3 regions of the Nitratidesulfovibrio vulgaris str. Hildenborough genome follow, and region 2 is predicted to be linked to each of the others. Evidence: predicted binding sites of a transcription regulator. Region 2 holds the regulator's gene; each other region holds the start of a gene.
What was found. Region 2 encodes sigma-54, which starts transcription at its own class of promoters, with help from an activator protein. Its sites were predicted from a motif close to CTGGCACGGNNNNTGCTT; they were not measured.
Positions count from the first base shown of each region.

Region 1: a site for sigma-54 is predicted at 2,892-2,909, ahead of DVU_RS05800 (ammonium transporter). Genes of this name have one in related genera too.
Region 3: a site for sigma-54 is predicted at 2,454-2,471, ahead of DVU_RS10070 (YeiH family protein). Genes of this name have one in related genera too.

Region 1 covers NC_002937.3:1,315,630-1,320,745, forward strand. Annotated here, with positions in the region: gene DVU_RS05785 (deoxyribonuclease IV) at 41-889, shown strand; gene DVU_RS05790 (hypothetical protein) at 1,376-1,828, opposite strand; gene tpx (thiol peroxidase) at 2,151-2,669, opposite strand; gene DVU_RS05800 (ammonium transporter) at 2,972-4,180, shown strand; gene DVU_RS05805 (P-II family nitrogen regulator) at 4,303-4,641, shown strand; gene glnD ([protein-PII] uridylyltransferase) at 4,697-5,116, shown strand, end outside.
Region 2 covers NC_002937.3:1,710,838-1,715,953, forward strand. Annotated here, with positions in the region: gene lptC (LPS export ABC transporter periplasmic protein LptC) at 1-150, shown strand, start outside; gene DVU_RS07710 (LptA/OstA family protein) at 160-750, shown strand; gene lptB (LPS export ABC transporter ATP-binding protein) at 747-1,472, shown strand; gene rpoN (RNA polymerase factor sigma-54) at 1,616-3,046, shown strand; gene hpf (ribosome hibernation-promoting factor, HPF/YfiA family) at 3,105-3,644, shown strand; gene DVU_RS07730 (PTS sugar transporter subunit IIA) at 3,654-4,103, shown strand; gene rapZ (RNase adapter RapZ) at 4,112-5,023, shown strand; gene DVU_RS07740 (PTS sugar transporter subunit IIA) at 5,052-5,116, shown strand, end outside.
Region 3 covers NC_002937.3:2,228,030-2,233,145, reverse strand. Annotated here, with positions in the region: gene DVU_RS10080 (FxsA family protein) at 1-1,117, opposite strand, end outside; gene DVU_RS10075 (FlxA-like family protein) at 1,255-1,806, opposite strand; gene DVU_RS10070 (YeiH family protein) at 2,526-4,265, shown strand; gene DVU_RS10065 (hypothetical protein) at 4,320-4,577, shown strand; gene DVU_RS10060 (nucleoside 2-deoxyribosyltransferase) at 4,844-5,116, opposite strand, start outside.

The DNA of each region.
Region 1 (5,116 bases), 400 kb from region 2:
GGTGTGGGGCGTTATCGAAGTTCACCCTGCAGGAGAGAGTATGCCGTTGTTCGGAGCCCACATGTCCGCCGCTGGCGGAGTATCCAACGCCATTCGCGATATCGTCGAGATTGGCGGCGAAGTGCTGCAACTGTTCACTGCCAATCAGCGGCAGTGGACGCCCAAGGCCCCGTCAGAGGCTGACGTCGAGGCGTTCGGGCGCCGTCGTGCGGCGTTCGGGGGGCCGGTGTTCTCCCATGCCTCGTACCTCATCAACATCGCCAACGGGGATGGGGCGGCATCGGCGAAGGCGGTGGAGGCCCTTGTGCGCGAGTTCGAGCGTTGTACCGCCCTCGGCGTGGATGCGGTGGTGCTCCATCCCGGTGCGCACCTCGGGGCAGGCCGGGGTACGGGCATCCTGCGGGCCGCCCGGAACATTGATGAGGTGTTCGACAGGTGCGGGGGGCAGACGCCTGTACTGCTGCTGGAGAACACCGCAGGGCAGGGTACCTGTCTCGGAGGTGATCTGAACGACCTTGCGGAGATCATCGACGCCTCGCGCCATGCCTCACAGCTTGGAGTCTGCCTCGATACGGCCCATGCCTTCGGTGCAGGCTATGCCCTGCATACCGATGAGGGCTACCGTCGTTGCATGGAGGACATCGAACACGGCCCCGGGCTGGCGGCCGTGCGCCTGTTTCATGTGAACGACAGCCTTGTGCCGTGTGGAAGCCGCAAGGACAGGCATACGCATATCGGCGAGGGGCAACTGGGTGAGGCCGCCTTTGTCCGCCTCCTGAACGACCCGGTCTTTGCGATGCACCCCATGGTTCTTGAGACACCCAAAGAGGACGGCCATGCCGCGGACAGGCGTAATCTTGCCACGCTTCGTCGGCTTGCCAGAAGTTGATGGGGCTTGATGATGGGGCGTAGGGCGTAGCCTCGTTCGAAAGCCTGCCGCAATCATCCCGCCATCGTCAGAGTGGTGCGGGAGAGGTGGCTGTTTCGGCGCTGCAACGACCCGCCGAGAGTCCTTATCCCGGCTTGAAGCGCTGGCCTCGAAGACATGAACCGCCTGCTCATGGAGGGAGTCGGCAGTCCTGCGATAGGCAAGGATGGCCGACAGACAATCCCCTGCTGGCGCTACGGACCTATCGGCACAGACGTCAGAACAACGTGGGCATTGGCGGCAGCATAGGGCGTGCCTCGCACGTTCACGGCCCCCCCGTGGGGGCATGTCTGATGATGACGTCCGGTGATGGCGTCGGGCGATGGCTTTGCCGGTAACTTCTGATGATGCCCCTGCTGATGTCCTTTGGCGATGGCCTAGGGTGGTGCCATCTGCCGAGGTTGCCCGTCGAGGTAAGCCGTCATGCCCCGTGGCCTCAGCCGCGCGTCACTGGCGGGGCGTGGGGTCGTGCTGCCTCGACAGCTTGGCACGCAGGTAGGCACCAAGGGCGTTGCCCGTCGCATCGGCGTCTGCCATGCGTACGCCGAGGGCTGCGAGGTCCTCGGCTACCTGCTTCTCCATTCGTTCCGACTCCATGAACATCACGTAGACGAGGGCTATGGTGGCGTCGTTGTCTGCGCTGCCGTCACACAGCGACGCAAGCTGCGTGCGTTCGACCGTCTCAAGAAGCCTGTCTGCGAAGAGTGTTGCCCACTTCTCATACAGGCTGTAGGGCAACTCCGGGACAAGGGTGGCGACCTTGTCGGCACTTTGCCCGTCGATGGTGGGCAGGGTCACCTCCATGAATTCTTGCAGGGCTTCCTGCCGCCGTGCGGGGTCTTCGTCGAATCGTCTGAGTACGGTCGATGCGAGGTGCGCGTGCAGGGTCTTGTCATCCATGATGTTCTCCTGTGCTTGGCGGGGGAAGGTACTGTAAGGCTGCACCGGAGGCAATACTTGATGAAGGCACGATGTGCGCGCTGGCGCTGGTCGTTCGCTGGAAGTGACCCGCCATGGGTATCCGTGCGCAGCATGACTTGGCCACGTCGCGGGGCGTGTGTCATGCCGGTGTAGGGTGATTTAAAGGACATGCTGGAACCGGGAGTGTCCGTGGCAGGCGGTCGTGCGGCCAAGGTCTGTCGCATGTTCCATGCGCGGGGGGGCAATGAAAAAAGGGGGCTGATGCCCCCTTTCCGGTTGTGATGACGGTTTTGTAAAACGTCTAGATCGCCTTTTTCGCAGCTGCGATGGCTCCAGCATAGTCAGGTTCGGTCGTCACTTCGGGCACTATCTGGGCATGCGTTATCGTGCCGTTGCGGTCGACGACGAAGACGGCACGGGTAAGCAGACGCAGTTCCTTTATGACCACGCCATAGGCCATGCCGAACGAAAGGTCCTTGTGGTCGGAGAGTGTTTCGACCGCCTGCACTCCTGCGGCACCGCACCAGCGGGCCTGCGCGAAGGGCAGGTCGCAGCTGACGGTGAGTATCTTCACGTCTTCTCCGAGGTTTGCCGCCTCCTGATTGAACCGGCGCGTCTCCATGTCGCATACGCCCGTGTCAAGTGAGGGTACGGCGCTTATGATGACCACCTTGCCCTTGTAGTCGCCGAGGGTGCGGGGAGAAAGGTCGTTGGCAAGCACGTTGAATGAGGGGGCCTTGTCGCCCACGCCAGCGGGCGTACCGAGAAGAGTGAGACCGTTGCCCTTGAAAGTGATGATGCCAGTACGTTCTGTGGTCATGTATGTTTCTCCGATGGATGAGGATTGTCGAGAATGAATGCTGATAACACGGCTTTCGTCCCTTGTGAACCTGTCGGCGCTATTTTTGTGGTTGTTTTAAAAACATGCCAATTTACAATTTTATTCTTTTTGAACTTTATAAAACGACAAAAATGCAAAAAACATAAAAAACAATAAAAACATAACCATCTGAAATTGTTGAACGCATGTTGTCTGGCGCAGTTGGCACGCGACTTGCCTTATGACAGGTGTGTGCAACGCAGGATGGGCCAGCGTTGCGAAAACACCTTCGAGGAGGTCTTATGAACGCGGCCGATACCGCCTTCATCCTTATCTGCGCGGCACTGGTGATGTTGATGACTCCCGGCCTCGCCCTGTTCTATGGCGGCCTCGTCAGGGCCAAGAACGTGCTCTCGACAACCATGCACAGTTTCGTTCTCGTGGGCGTGGCCTCGGTGGTGTGGGCCATCATCGGGTATACACTCGCCTTCGGGCCGGATGTGGCAGGTGTCATCGGAGGACTCGACCACCTGTTCCTCAAAGGTGTGGGCATGGAACCTTCAGAGGCTGCCAAGACCATACCGCATCTCGCGTTCATGGTGTTCCAGTGCATGTTCGCGGTCATCACGCCCGCGCTCATCTCGGGTGCCTATGCCGAGCGTATCAGTTTCCGGGCCATGCTGCTGTTCTCGGTGCTGTGGCTTGTTCTGGTGTACGCGCCCATGGCCCACTGGGTGTGGGGCGGGGGCTGGATGTTCAAGATGGGTGCGCTCGACTTTGCCGGTGGCGCGGTCGTGCACATGAGTTCTGCCGCTGCCGCGCTTGCCGCCGCGCATGTGCTCGGAAGACGCGAGGGCTATGGCCGTGAACCCTTCGTGCCCCATAACCTTCCCATGACGGTTCTCGGTGCGGGCATCCTGTGGTTCGGCTGGTTCGGCTTCAATGCGGGTAGCGCCCTTGCCGCCAATGGTCTTGCCGCCATGGCCTTCGTCACCACGCACCTTGCCACCGCCGCAGGCGTCATGGGCTGGCTCGCCGTAGAGTGGATGCATAGCGGCAAGCCCACCACGCTGGGTGCTGCCTCCGGTGCCGTTGCCGGTCTCGTTGCCATCACGCCCGCTGCTGGCTTCGTAGAACCCATGCCCGCCATGATCATCGGTTTCGGGGGCGGGATGCTCTGCTACGGCGGCGTTCTGATGAAGAAGGTCTTCAAGTACGACGACGCGCTCGACGTGGTCGGCGTGCATGGCGTGGGCGGTACGTGGGGTGCCCTTGCAACGGGATTGTTCGCCAGCGAGGCCGTGAACGGCGTCAATGGTCTCTTCTACGGCAATCCCGGTCAGCTGTGGACGCAGTTCCTTTCGGTGGTGGCTACCTGGCTGTTCTGCTACCTCATGAGTCGCGGTATCTTCCACGCGGTGGACGCCCTGATGGGGCTGCGCGTGACGGTCGATGCCGAACGCGCGGGACTGGATGTGAGCGAACACAACGAGCGGGCCTACGAGCAGTAACCGTATTGCCCGGCCATTGCCGCAGGGCACCGGGCTTGCGGGGGGATGTGATTGTCGCCTACAGATGCGTGAGGATGTTCCCCTTTCGCAGAATATGAACCAGTCTTTCGAAGGTGGTCGCCATGAAGAAGCTCGAGATTATCATCAGGCCGTTCAAGCTGGACGAGGTGAAGGAAGTCCTTGCATCCATGGATGTGAAGGGGATGACCGTGACCGAGGTGAAAGGCTTCGGACGTCAGCGTGGACACAAGGAAGTATACCGCGGGGCCGAGTATCAGGTCGATTTCATGCCCAAGGTCAAGATAGAGGTGGTGCTCGAAGACGCCCAGGTCAAAGCTGTCGTGGATGCGGTCTGCAAGGCCGCACGCACAGGCAAGGTGGGGGACGGCAAGATATTCGTGCTGCCCGTCGACGACGCCATACGCATACGCACCGGCGAGTCCGGCGCCGAAGCCATCTAGCCGCAAAGGGCCGCACTCTCAGGGGGGGTGCGGCCCCTCGCATGGAAGCATGCCGATGCCGAGGAAGAACACTCCGGACATCCCGGGAACCGATTGCAAGAACGACGCCCGGAAGACACTGCGTGAAGGCCGGTCCGCCCTAGCTGAAGGGCTGGCACAGGCGTCCTCCGATGCTCTTCCGTTCGAACACGCCTACAGCCGTCTGCTGGATACGTATTTCAGGCTGCGGCTTGCAGAGTTGGGCACGGGGCATGACCGGGTGGCGCTGGTGGCTGTCGGGGGTTACGGGAGGCAAGAGCTTTGCCCCGCCTCGGACATCGACATCCTGGTCCTTTGCAACCGTAGTATTCCACCGCAAGCCATCGACCTTGCGCAAGCACTCTTCCTGCCCCTGTGGGATGAGGGGTTCACCCTCGGGCATGGTTTCCGTACCGTAAGCGATTGCGTGAAGCTGGCTGCCCACGACCACAAGGTA
Region 2 (5,116 bases):
AATCTTGCCACGAATGTCATAGAGGGTGAGGACGGGGTTGTTGTGCACTGGTCCCGTGCCGATGCCGCTGCACCGAATGCCTCCGGTACCTCCGGGAACCCAGACCGGGCCACTCATGCCCCGGCAGAGACCGCCCCCGCTGCACGATAGGAGATTCATATGGCCAGTAGGCTTGTTCCCTTTCTTCTCTCCCTGACCATGGCTGCTGCCGTGGCGTTTCCTGTGCCGACCGCCTGCGCGCAGCCCAAGGCGACCGCGAATCCCGCCCAGAAATCTGTACCGACCACTGTCACCGCGCAGCGCATGCAGTATGATGCGAACAAGCAGAGTGTCGTGTTCGAGGGCGATGTATACGTCAAGCGTCCCGACTTCGAACTGTGGTCGGTGAAGCTGACGCTGCACCTTGGCAAGTCCAAGGAAGGCAAGAGCGGTGGAGACGTGCCGGGTGGCATGGATGCCGGTGAGATTGAACGTATCGTCGCCGAGAAGAATGTACGGATGGTGCGCGAAGGGCGTAACGGTACATGTCAGAAGGCCACCTATACCACCAATGACGGGCTCATGATCATGGAAGGCTCGCCTGTCCTCTTCGACAAGGAGAACGTGGTGAAGGGCGAGGTCATCTATTTCTACACTCGCGAGAATCGAAGCGAAGTGCATGGTGGCACCTCGCGCCCTGTAGAGGCCGTGTTCACCTCTTCGTCTTCCGCGTCGCTGCCCGGAGCGGAAAAGGCAAAGGAGTCTGAATGATGGCCGTATTGCAAGGCGAAGATCTGCGTAAGCGGTTCGGGCAGCGCGAGGTCGTGCGGGGTGTCTCCGTCTCGGTACAGCAGGGCGAGATCGTCGGGTTGCTCGGGCCCAACGGCGCGGGCAAGACCACGACGTTCTACATGCTCACAGGCATCATCAAACCCACGGCTGGCATCGTCCGACTGGACGGACAGGACATCGCCGACTGGCCTTTGCATGAGCGCGCTCGCGTGGGGTTGAGCTATCTGCCTCAGGAGAGCTCCGTATTCAAGAGGCTCACCGTTCGTGAAAACCTTGAGATCATCCTCGAGCATACCGGGCTTCCGGCTGCCAGACAGAAGGAGCGTGCCGAGGCGCTGATGGCGGACTTCGGTATCGCGCATCTTGCCAGTTCGCGTGCCATGCACCTTTCGGGCGGTGAGCGGCGCAGACTCGAGATCGCGCGGTGCATGATCCGCGAACCCAAGTTCGTGCTGCTCGATGAACCATTCGCAGGCATCGACCCGCTTGCCGTGGGTGATATTCAGGGGCTTATCCGCAAGCTGCGTGATCGCGGGATAGGGGTGCTCATCTCCGACCATAACGTGCGGGAGACGCTCACCATCTGTGACCGGGCGTACCTGGTCCATCAGGGGCAGGTCATTCTGGACGGCACACCCGAGCATATCGTAGGTGACGAACAGGCCCGTCTTGTCTATCTTGGGGCGGACTTCTGCCTCTAGTCGGCATCAAGCTTGCATCCTGCCTCGCGCTGTGTCATGATACTACGTAACGCACTGTTGCACGGTACTTTTCTTCTTTTGCTAACAGAAGGTGGATATCGCGCATCTGGTGCTTAACATGACGGCGAGAGGTTCCTTGTTCAATGGCACTCGAACTTAGACAGCAACTCAAGCTGAGTCAGCAGCTTGTCATGACGCCACAACTGCAGCAGGCCATACGCCTTTTGCAATTGTCACGTCTTGAGCTTGTCGAGACCGTTCAGCAAGAGCTTCTTGAGAATCCGTTCCTTGAAGAAGGAATGGATGAAGGCGCTGCATCTTCTGCCTCAGAAGCCTCCTCGCGTAAAGACGAATCTGCGCCGGAGGCGTATGACAGGGAATTGTCGCGTAATGCCGACTGGGAAGACTATCTTGGCGAATTCGCCAGCTCTTCGCGGCAGGCGCAGGTACGCGAAACTGAACTCCCCGAGGAGATGACCGCGTTCGAGGCGCGCTATTCTGCCCGCCCATCGCTTGAAGGGCATCTCATGTGGCAGTTGCGTCTTTCGCGTCTTACAGAAGACCAGAAGGGCATCGGTGAAACCATCATCGGCAATATCGGCTCTTCGGGATATCTTCAGGCCTCTGTCGAAGACATTGCAGAGATGTGTGGTGCCGATGCTTCCGAAGTCATTCCGGTATTGCACGCCGTCCAGCGTTTCGACCCGGTAGGTGTTGCCTCGCGGACTCCGCAGGAATGTCTGCTGATTCAGATCGAAATGCTTGGCTACGACCGCGACCGTGTTCTCGTCGAACTCGTTCGCGACCACCTCGAAGACCTTGAAACCCGCCGTTACAAGCCGCTGCTGCGCAAGTTCAAACTCGACATGGATGATCTCAAGGAATACCTTGATATCATACAGTCTCTCGACCCCATGCCAGGTTCGAGCTTCGGGGGCAGCGACCCCATGTTCGTAAGCCCCGACGTGTTCGTGTACAAATACGACGATGAATTCGTCATCGTGCTTAACGACGACGGGCTGCCCCATCTGCAACTCAGTTCGCTGTACGACCAGAGTCTTGCCGGTGTGACGGGCAAGGACAAGGACTTCGTGCAAGAGAAGGTGCGTTCCGCGTCGTGGCTCATCAAGAGCCTCTATCAACGGCAACGCACCCTGTACAAGGTCGTTGAAAGTATTATCAAGTACCAGAGGGGGTTCTTCGAGGATGGCGTGACCCGTTTACGGCCACTCATCCTCAAGGACATCGCCGACGACATCAGTATGCACGAGTCGACCGTGAGTCGCATCACGACGAACAAGTTCGTCGCCACGCCTCACGGTGTGTTCGAGCTCAAGTTCTTCTTCAACAGTGCGCTCGAACTTGATGATGGCAGCCAGGTCGGTTCAGAGAGTGTCAAGGCTCTGATCAAGAAACTCATCGGCGAGGAGAATCCCAAGGAACCTCTGAGCGATGAGCGAATCGGCGAGATACTGAAGGAACAGCTTCAGGTTAATATTGCCCGGCGTACGGTTGCGAAGTATCGTACAGCCATGAATATCCCCTCTTCGTCCAAGCGTAAGGAAGTTTTCTGACGTAGCACGAAGAGGCCCGGCCGCAAGGCACGTGTTCCATCGAACCCAGGAGGAGCTTATGAACATCGCATTCACGTTCAAGAACTTCGAGCCCTCGGAACACCTCAAGAAGTACGCCCGTCGTCGCTTCGAAAAGCTCGCCCGGTTCGTCGGCAAGTCTGCCAACCTCGAGTTGCAGGTGGCCCTTTCTCTGGACAAGTTCCGTCAGAAGGCCGAAGTCCAGCTTGTGGGCGACAGCATCAACATCGCCGCCGTCGAGCAGTCCGAAGACATGTACGCGACCATCGACCTCGTACTCGACAAGCTCGAAGCACAACTCAAGAAGCATGTCTCCCGCGTCAAGGAAAGACGGCGCTCTGCCCGGACGAATGCCAATATCGACGTGTTCACCTATCATACTGAAGGTGAGGGTGAAGACAGGGCCATCGTGGGTACCGACCAGTTCGTGCCCAAGCCTCTGCACGTTGACGAGGCTGCCATGCAGCTTGATGCGCTCGATTACGAGTTCCTCGTCTTCCTGAATGCCGAATCGGAACGGATCAACGTGATCTACCGCCGCAGGAACGGCGACTTCGGGCTCATCGACCCCGTCGTCTAGAGTGTCGTGATGCGGCTTGACGAGTATCTTAGCAAAGACCTCATAATTCACGAGATCTCCGCCAGCACCAAGGAAGAGGTGCTGGCGGAACTTGTGAATGCCGTTTGCCGGGCTCACCCTGAGGTAGACGGGCGTGCAGCGCTGAAAGTGCTGCACGAGCGCGAGCAACTCGGTACGACTGGCATCGGCGACGGCATCGCCATCCCCCACGGCAAACTGTCCGACCTCGGGCGCATCGTTCTGAGTGTCGGTCGTAGCAGTGCCGGATTCGGCTTCGACTCGCTTGACGGCAAGCCCGTGCACATCGTGTTTCTGGTGCTTGCCCCGGAACATGTGGCGGGCATGCATCTGCGCGTTCTGGCGCACATATCGCGGTTGCTGAAAGACGTCGCATTCAGAAGGGCATTGATAGAAGCCCCTGATGCGAATGCAATGTGGGAACTTCTTTCAAAGGCTTGAGGCAGCCCATGTCGAGCCCCGCGCGTTCTGCCGATGACGGCTTCGAAGCCGGATTCCCCGTCCTCATCGTCTCCGGACTCTCCGGGGCTGGCAAGAGCACTGTTCTCAACGTCTTCGAAGACCTGCGGTATTTCACTGTCGACGGTCTGCCCGTGCGTCTTGCGCCCGACATGGTTCGAGTCCTCGATGCACAGGCTCTTGAGCAGTATCAGGGCATAGTGCTTGGCATGGACCTCCGCGAGGCTGAGTTCGTACAGCAGTTCGAACAGGCCTTGGCCCGCCTTCAGGAAATGGGCGTCAGGCCTGTGTTGCTTTTCATCGAAGCGGAGCAGGGCGAGCTTATGCGGCGTTATGCGACAACGCGACGTCCGCACCCGCTTGAAAGCGAAGGTATGGGGCTGGAGTTGGCCCTTGCCGAAGAAAGGCGACGCCTTGCCCCAGTGCGTGAGGCGGCCGACCTTGTTTTCGACACCACGTCCTTTTCCATCCATGACCTGCGGCGCGTCATCCAGCGACGCTGGAGCAGCCTGAAGGGGCGCATGCGTTCGCTACGGGTGAACATCATCTCCTTCGGCTACAAATACGGCGTCCCGAAAGAGGCCGACCTGGTCTTCGACTTGCGCTTTCTGCCCAACCCCTATTTCGACACCTCCCTGCGCCCCCAGTCCGGTCTGGATGCTCCTGTCGTCGAGTATGTGTTCGGCACGGATTCAGCCCGGACGTTTCGAGACAGATTCATCGATTTCATGACCTATCTGCTCCCCCTGTATGAAGCCGAAGGAAGGTACCGCATCGCCGTTGCCATCGGCTGTACGGGGGGGCGGCATCGCTCCGTCGCCACCGCAGAGGCATTGCTCGATGTCCTGCGTAAATCCGATTATGCGGTGACGATCGAACATCGTCACCTAGAACTGGGTTGAGCAGAAGTGCAGCCCATGGTGAACCGATATGACCGAGAAGGATAACGTTGAAGCGAGGGTAGGGGTCATTATCGTTACCCACGCTGACTATGG
Region 3 (5,116 bases), 520 kb from region 2:
GAACGGGGACGGACGCCTTGTCAGAAGCTTCGGGGTGTGGTGGGGGCGAGGCACCTTCCGTCCGGTCATGCTGGCTACGGTCACGCTGGCTACGGTCACGCTGACCGAGCGTACCCTGACCGTGGCCTCCGGCCTCTTCATCAGGGGCGGACATGGAACCTTCGATAGGTTCATCTTCGCCTGTCGCTGGGCCATCGTTTTGGGCTTCGCCTTCGGCTTCCCCATCTCCAAGGTCGGCCTCTCGCACCCGGTTCAACAGGGTGATGGCAAGGCTTCGCGACACGGGTGGCAGCAGCAGGACGCAGCCGAAGAGGGTCAGCGCCGGACTCGGCATGGCGATGGCGCAGGCAGCCACGGCATGGACGCAGCCACGAAGGGTGTCGAAGGACGGAACCCGGTGGGCGTGGATGTCACGGGCCAGGCGCTTGACGCACTCGCCGTTTCCTTTGTGCAGCAGCCACGCGCTTGCGAAGATGCCCGTGAGCCACAGCAGCACATTGAACCACAGCGGAAAGGTCGCCCGCTGCATCTGGTTGCCCAGTACGGGGAGAATGCCAAGGCTGAAGGCGAGCAGCATATACCCGCGCAACGAAGACGGAATGGCGTTGCGCAGCAGACCATGCAGGCGCAGCAGAAAGTCGCGATATTCCGGCGAGCGTTGCGTTGCCGCTTCAGTGCCGCCAAACAGGAAGGCGACCTCTTCCGGGGACAGCAACACGGGACAGAGGGCAGAGGTGTCTGCCGAGGCTGGCTCACACGCGGTTTTCGTTCTTGCGTCGGCACTGTCAGTGGGGTCACTGTCAGGTGTGCCATCGTCGGGGGGGCTATTGTCGACGGCCATGGCGTTCAGGTTGGCAGCATCCCGCATCGACCCGCCATTGCCGTCTTCGTGGGGCTGATGGGGCGCGCGAGCGTCGTGCGTCTTCAGACTCGCCGTAATGTTATTGCTGCGGGTTTTGGCAGATTGATGCACCGCACCGGCTTCACGCACGTCGGCATCGCCTGCCGGAGACGTCGTGCCATCGCCTTGGATGCCCAATTCAGCCGTCTCGCCATGCGTCATGGCGTCGGCTGGTGTGGGCTGTGTCCTGCGGCGGAATCTTCTGAACAGAAACATGGTCGACCTGCCATCCTGTTGCGCCAGACATAAGGGACTGACGCTGCCGGAGAATGGCATGGAGCGCCCTGCCGCGCAACGCTTTTTCGTGGAGTCGGTGCGAGGGTGGCCTCAATCCGCCGTGCGTGTGTCCCTTGTCAGGCGTCGCCACTGCCCTGTTTTGCCGCGTCGGCCTCCAGTTGCTGCAACTGTTGTTCAAGCTCCTGTATCTGTTGCAGGTAAGGAGCCGCCACAGTCTGCTTCTGCTCGGCGGGCAACGGGCTGTCCATGATCTGCTTCACCCTGTTCTGGAGTTCCTTGATCTGTTTCTTGATGTTCTCGATCTGCTTGGCAAGCCCCTCACCCGAGCCCGTGCCACCTGTATTGCCTGCGGCTTCCGCATTCCCGGACGCGCCGGATGAACCCGACGGACCGGATGCGACGGTGTCGGTCTTGCCGTCACCTGCCGTCTGACCGTTCGCCGTGTTCGATGCCGAGTCCGATGACGCGCTTCCCTGCGAGTTCGTTCCCGCACTTTCGGTTTGCAGGTCGCGGAAACGCTCGTACAGGCGTTTCGCTTCGGAGGAGATGCTCACGGTGTCACCCTGTGTGCCGCGTGATGCCACCTGTTGCGACTCTTGTTCCTGCCGTGCGAATGACGCTGCGACCGAACGGGTCGCCATGATGGATTCCAGACCGGAGATTTCCATGCCGCCTCCTTGGAATACGGCAATGATTGCCGCGTTGAGGGTCTGGCAGAGTGAAAGCAAGAATCGTACGCATCCGCTATATCCGGCAGGTTGTTCCCGACGCTACATCCCGTATGTGTGGTCGCTGACCGCCCATACGTCCAGAGGACAGGGCGTTCATTGCGCGAGGTCGAGGAGACGCGCTTCTCCGTGGCATGTGCGGGGGCGGCAAAGGGCAGGAGGAGTCAGGGACGCTTCCCCATGTTTTTTGGGGATGCGTGTTCACCGGGGCAAGAGCGTCGTTCTCATCCCGTGGTAAAGCTTTGTCGTGTGTGGGAGGCGTCGATATGGGGGTGTGGCATGGGCGTTCAGGCGTACAGAGAAGGGGGGGTGAGATGTGGTGATGACCTATACATGAGTGTCGGTCATTCTGGCTCGATTGTGATGAGAGGAACAAGGGTGGATGTCGGGCGGTTTCTAGCACCCGCAAGTGGGTTCTGTGCGGCAATGTGAACCATAATCGTCTGATATTTTATGATTTTTGGTGCAAATAAAAGTTTGCAATCCATGCAATGTCAGGTTTGCACTGCAAATTGAAGTTTGCACGTCTCTCCCCTGTGTGCATGCTTAACATGCTATAATGAAAAGCATATCATGAATGGTGTGCCATTGCACGCTTCTTGCTCGTGAAAAAGAAAACGTGACGCGTTGTTGCGCCACATTCACGCAAGGAGGGAGCAATGGCTGAGAATGAAAGCAATGTCGTTGTCGACCAGGGGCAGACGAAGCTGTCCGACCTGTGGACCAAGGAGGATTACTGGGCCATCTGGCTCGGATTCGTCATCCTTATTGCGGGGATGTGGCTGTTTCTCGCCAACCCGTCCCCCGAATTCGCCCAGAAGGTGGATAAGGCCAACGGTGTGATGGCTGCAGAGGCTGCGCGTGCCCCCTTCAAGACCCTAGCCTACTACAAGGCGCAGGACGACAAGGGGAAGCTCCAGGGGATGGATACTCCATCGGGTAAGGCTATAGGTGCTTTCCTGACGACACCCGGTGCCTGGGCGTCCGACCCTCTCGAAGCCTTCGTGCTTTCCAAGGAGGCTGCCGACGAGCGTAACGCGGCTGCCAAGGCCAAGTTCGAGTCTGCCAAGGTCAAGTCGGATGCCGCACTGGCGGCTGCGCAAGCCGCAGAGGCCGCAGCAGCAGGGGCAGCATTCGCCGATGCCGCGCTCAACACCGAAGCGCAGGCGAAGATTGCCGAATGGCGTGCCGAGCATGCCAAGATGAAGGCTGCTGAGAAGAAGACGAAGACCAAGCCGTTCAACATCGCCACATCACTGCCCATGCTCATGGTCGCCCTCGGGCTGTTCTTCGCCGTGGGCATGAAGTTCATGGGCCATGATGTGCCCAAGTTCCTCGTGGGATTCATCGGTGTGTTCTTCGTGGCGGTGCTGGCACTCATGATGGGGCATCAGAGCACCATGAAGTACTGGGGCATCGGTGCCGAGGCATGGGCCATCATCATCGGGATGCTGGTCGCCAACACCGTGGGAACACCGAGTTTCATCAAGCCCGCCCTTCAGGTCGAATACTACATCAAGACCGGTCTCGTGCTGCTGGGTGCGGAGGTGCTGTTCGACAAGATCATCGCCATCGGCATTCCCGGCATCTTCGTGGCGTGGGTGGTCACCCCCATCGTGCTCATCTGCACCTTCATCTTCGGGCAGAAGATTCTCAAGATGCCTTCCAAGACGCTCAATATCGTCATCTCCTCCGACATGTCGGTGTGCGGCACCTCCGCTGCCATCGCCACGGCGGCCGCCTGCCGTGCCAAGAAGGAGGAACTCACCCTTGCAATCGGTCTGTCGCTGGTGTTCACCGCCATCATGATGATCGCCATGCCCGCCTTCATCAAGGCCGTGGGTATGCCGCAGGTTCTTGGGGGGGCGTGGATGGGCGGAACCATCGACGCCACGGGTGCGGTGGCTGCCGCCGGGGCGTTCCTCGGTGAGAAGGCCCTGTACGTGGCCGCCACCATCAAGATGATCCAGAACGTGCTCATCGGCGTGGTCGCCTTCGGTGTGGCCGTGTACTGGTGCGCCCGTGTGGAATGCAGGGAAGGGCACAGCGTGGGCTGGATCGAAATCTGGCACCGCTTCCCCAAGTTCGTGTTGGGCTTCCTTGCCGCTTCGGTTCTCTTCTCGGTCATATCCGGCAGCCTCGGTTCCGACATGAGCCAGATCATGGTCAACCAGGGTGTTCTGAAGGGCCTGTCGTCGCCGCTGCGCAACTGGTTCTTCTGCCTTGCGTTCACGTCCATCGGTCTGGCCACGAACTTCCGGGAACTTGCGCACTACTTCAAGGGCGGCAAGCCGCTCATCCTGTACGTGGCCGGGCAGAGCTTCAACCTCGTACTGACGCTGGCCATGGCCTACGTCATGTTCTACATCGTGTTCCCCGAGATCACGGCGAAGATATAGTATCAAGGCTGGCGGGGGCCCCGGCCCCCGCCTCATGCTGCAAGGAGATGGGACATGGTTCAGGCGAGTCTACCCGTGAGACTGATGAGGCTAGGGCTTGGGGTGGCTGTGTTGTGGCTGGCGTTCTGGGGCGTGGGGCCTCGTGTCGTCGCCAGTGTCCCGGCCCTGGCCCATTATGGCGCGGTGCAGGATGTCTACGGCATACGTAGCGGGGCGCTGTACTATAACGACGTCGACGCCACACAGGCCGCAGAGAACAATTCGCGTGACAGCTGGCGCTTCACGCCGCAAGGACCAGCCCATGGGGGGTAGCCGTCCGGTGGCTGGTTCCGGCAACCGTTGACTGGTTCCGGCGGTTGCCACGCGCGTCGAGTCCGGAGTTGTCCTCGAGAAAGTCGTTCAGGCGATCCTTGCCGCAAGTGAACATGACAGGCGGGGTGACCTTCGCCCGCACCGCGAGGCGGGGGAAGCCCCGCCTTTTCCCATGCCTTGCGCATGGCGGAGGGGAGCAGGCTGAGAGGCCATCGCAAGAATGCAGCCTCCTTCGACACGGGCAGGTCAGCTTGCGAAAACCGGCTTCAGTCATGCAGCAGGGCAAGCAGGTCGGGCATGGTGTGGCTGGTGGCGGTGATGGTGCTACCCTGAAGGATGTTACCGAGCGAGAGCACCATGTCGCACTCTACGCGGACGGTGTCGGTGGTCAGGGCGTAGACGGGTATTCCCCGTGCCGCCGCATAGCCCATCTCCCACGGGGTGCCGTCGTCGAAGCGGATGCAGTCGAGCAGGACGACCATGACCTCTGCGTCGTCCAGCGCCTTGCGCACTCTGCCGAAGATGAGACCGTGAACACC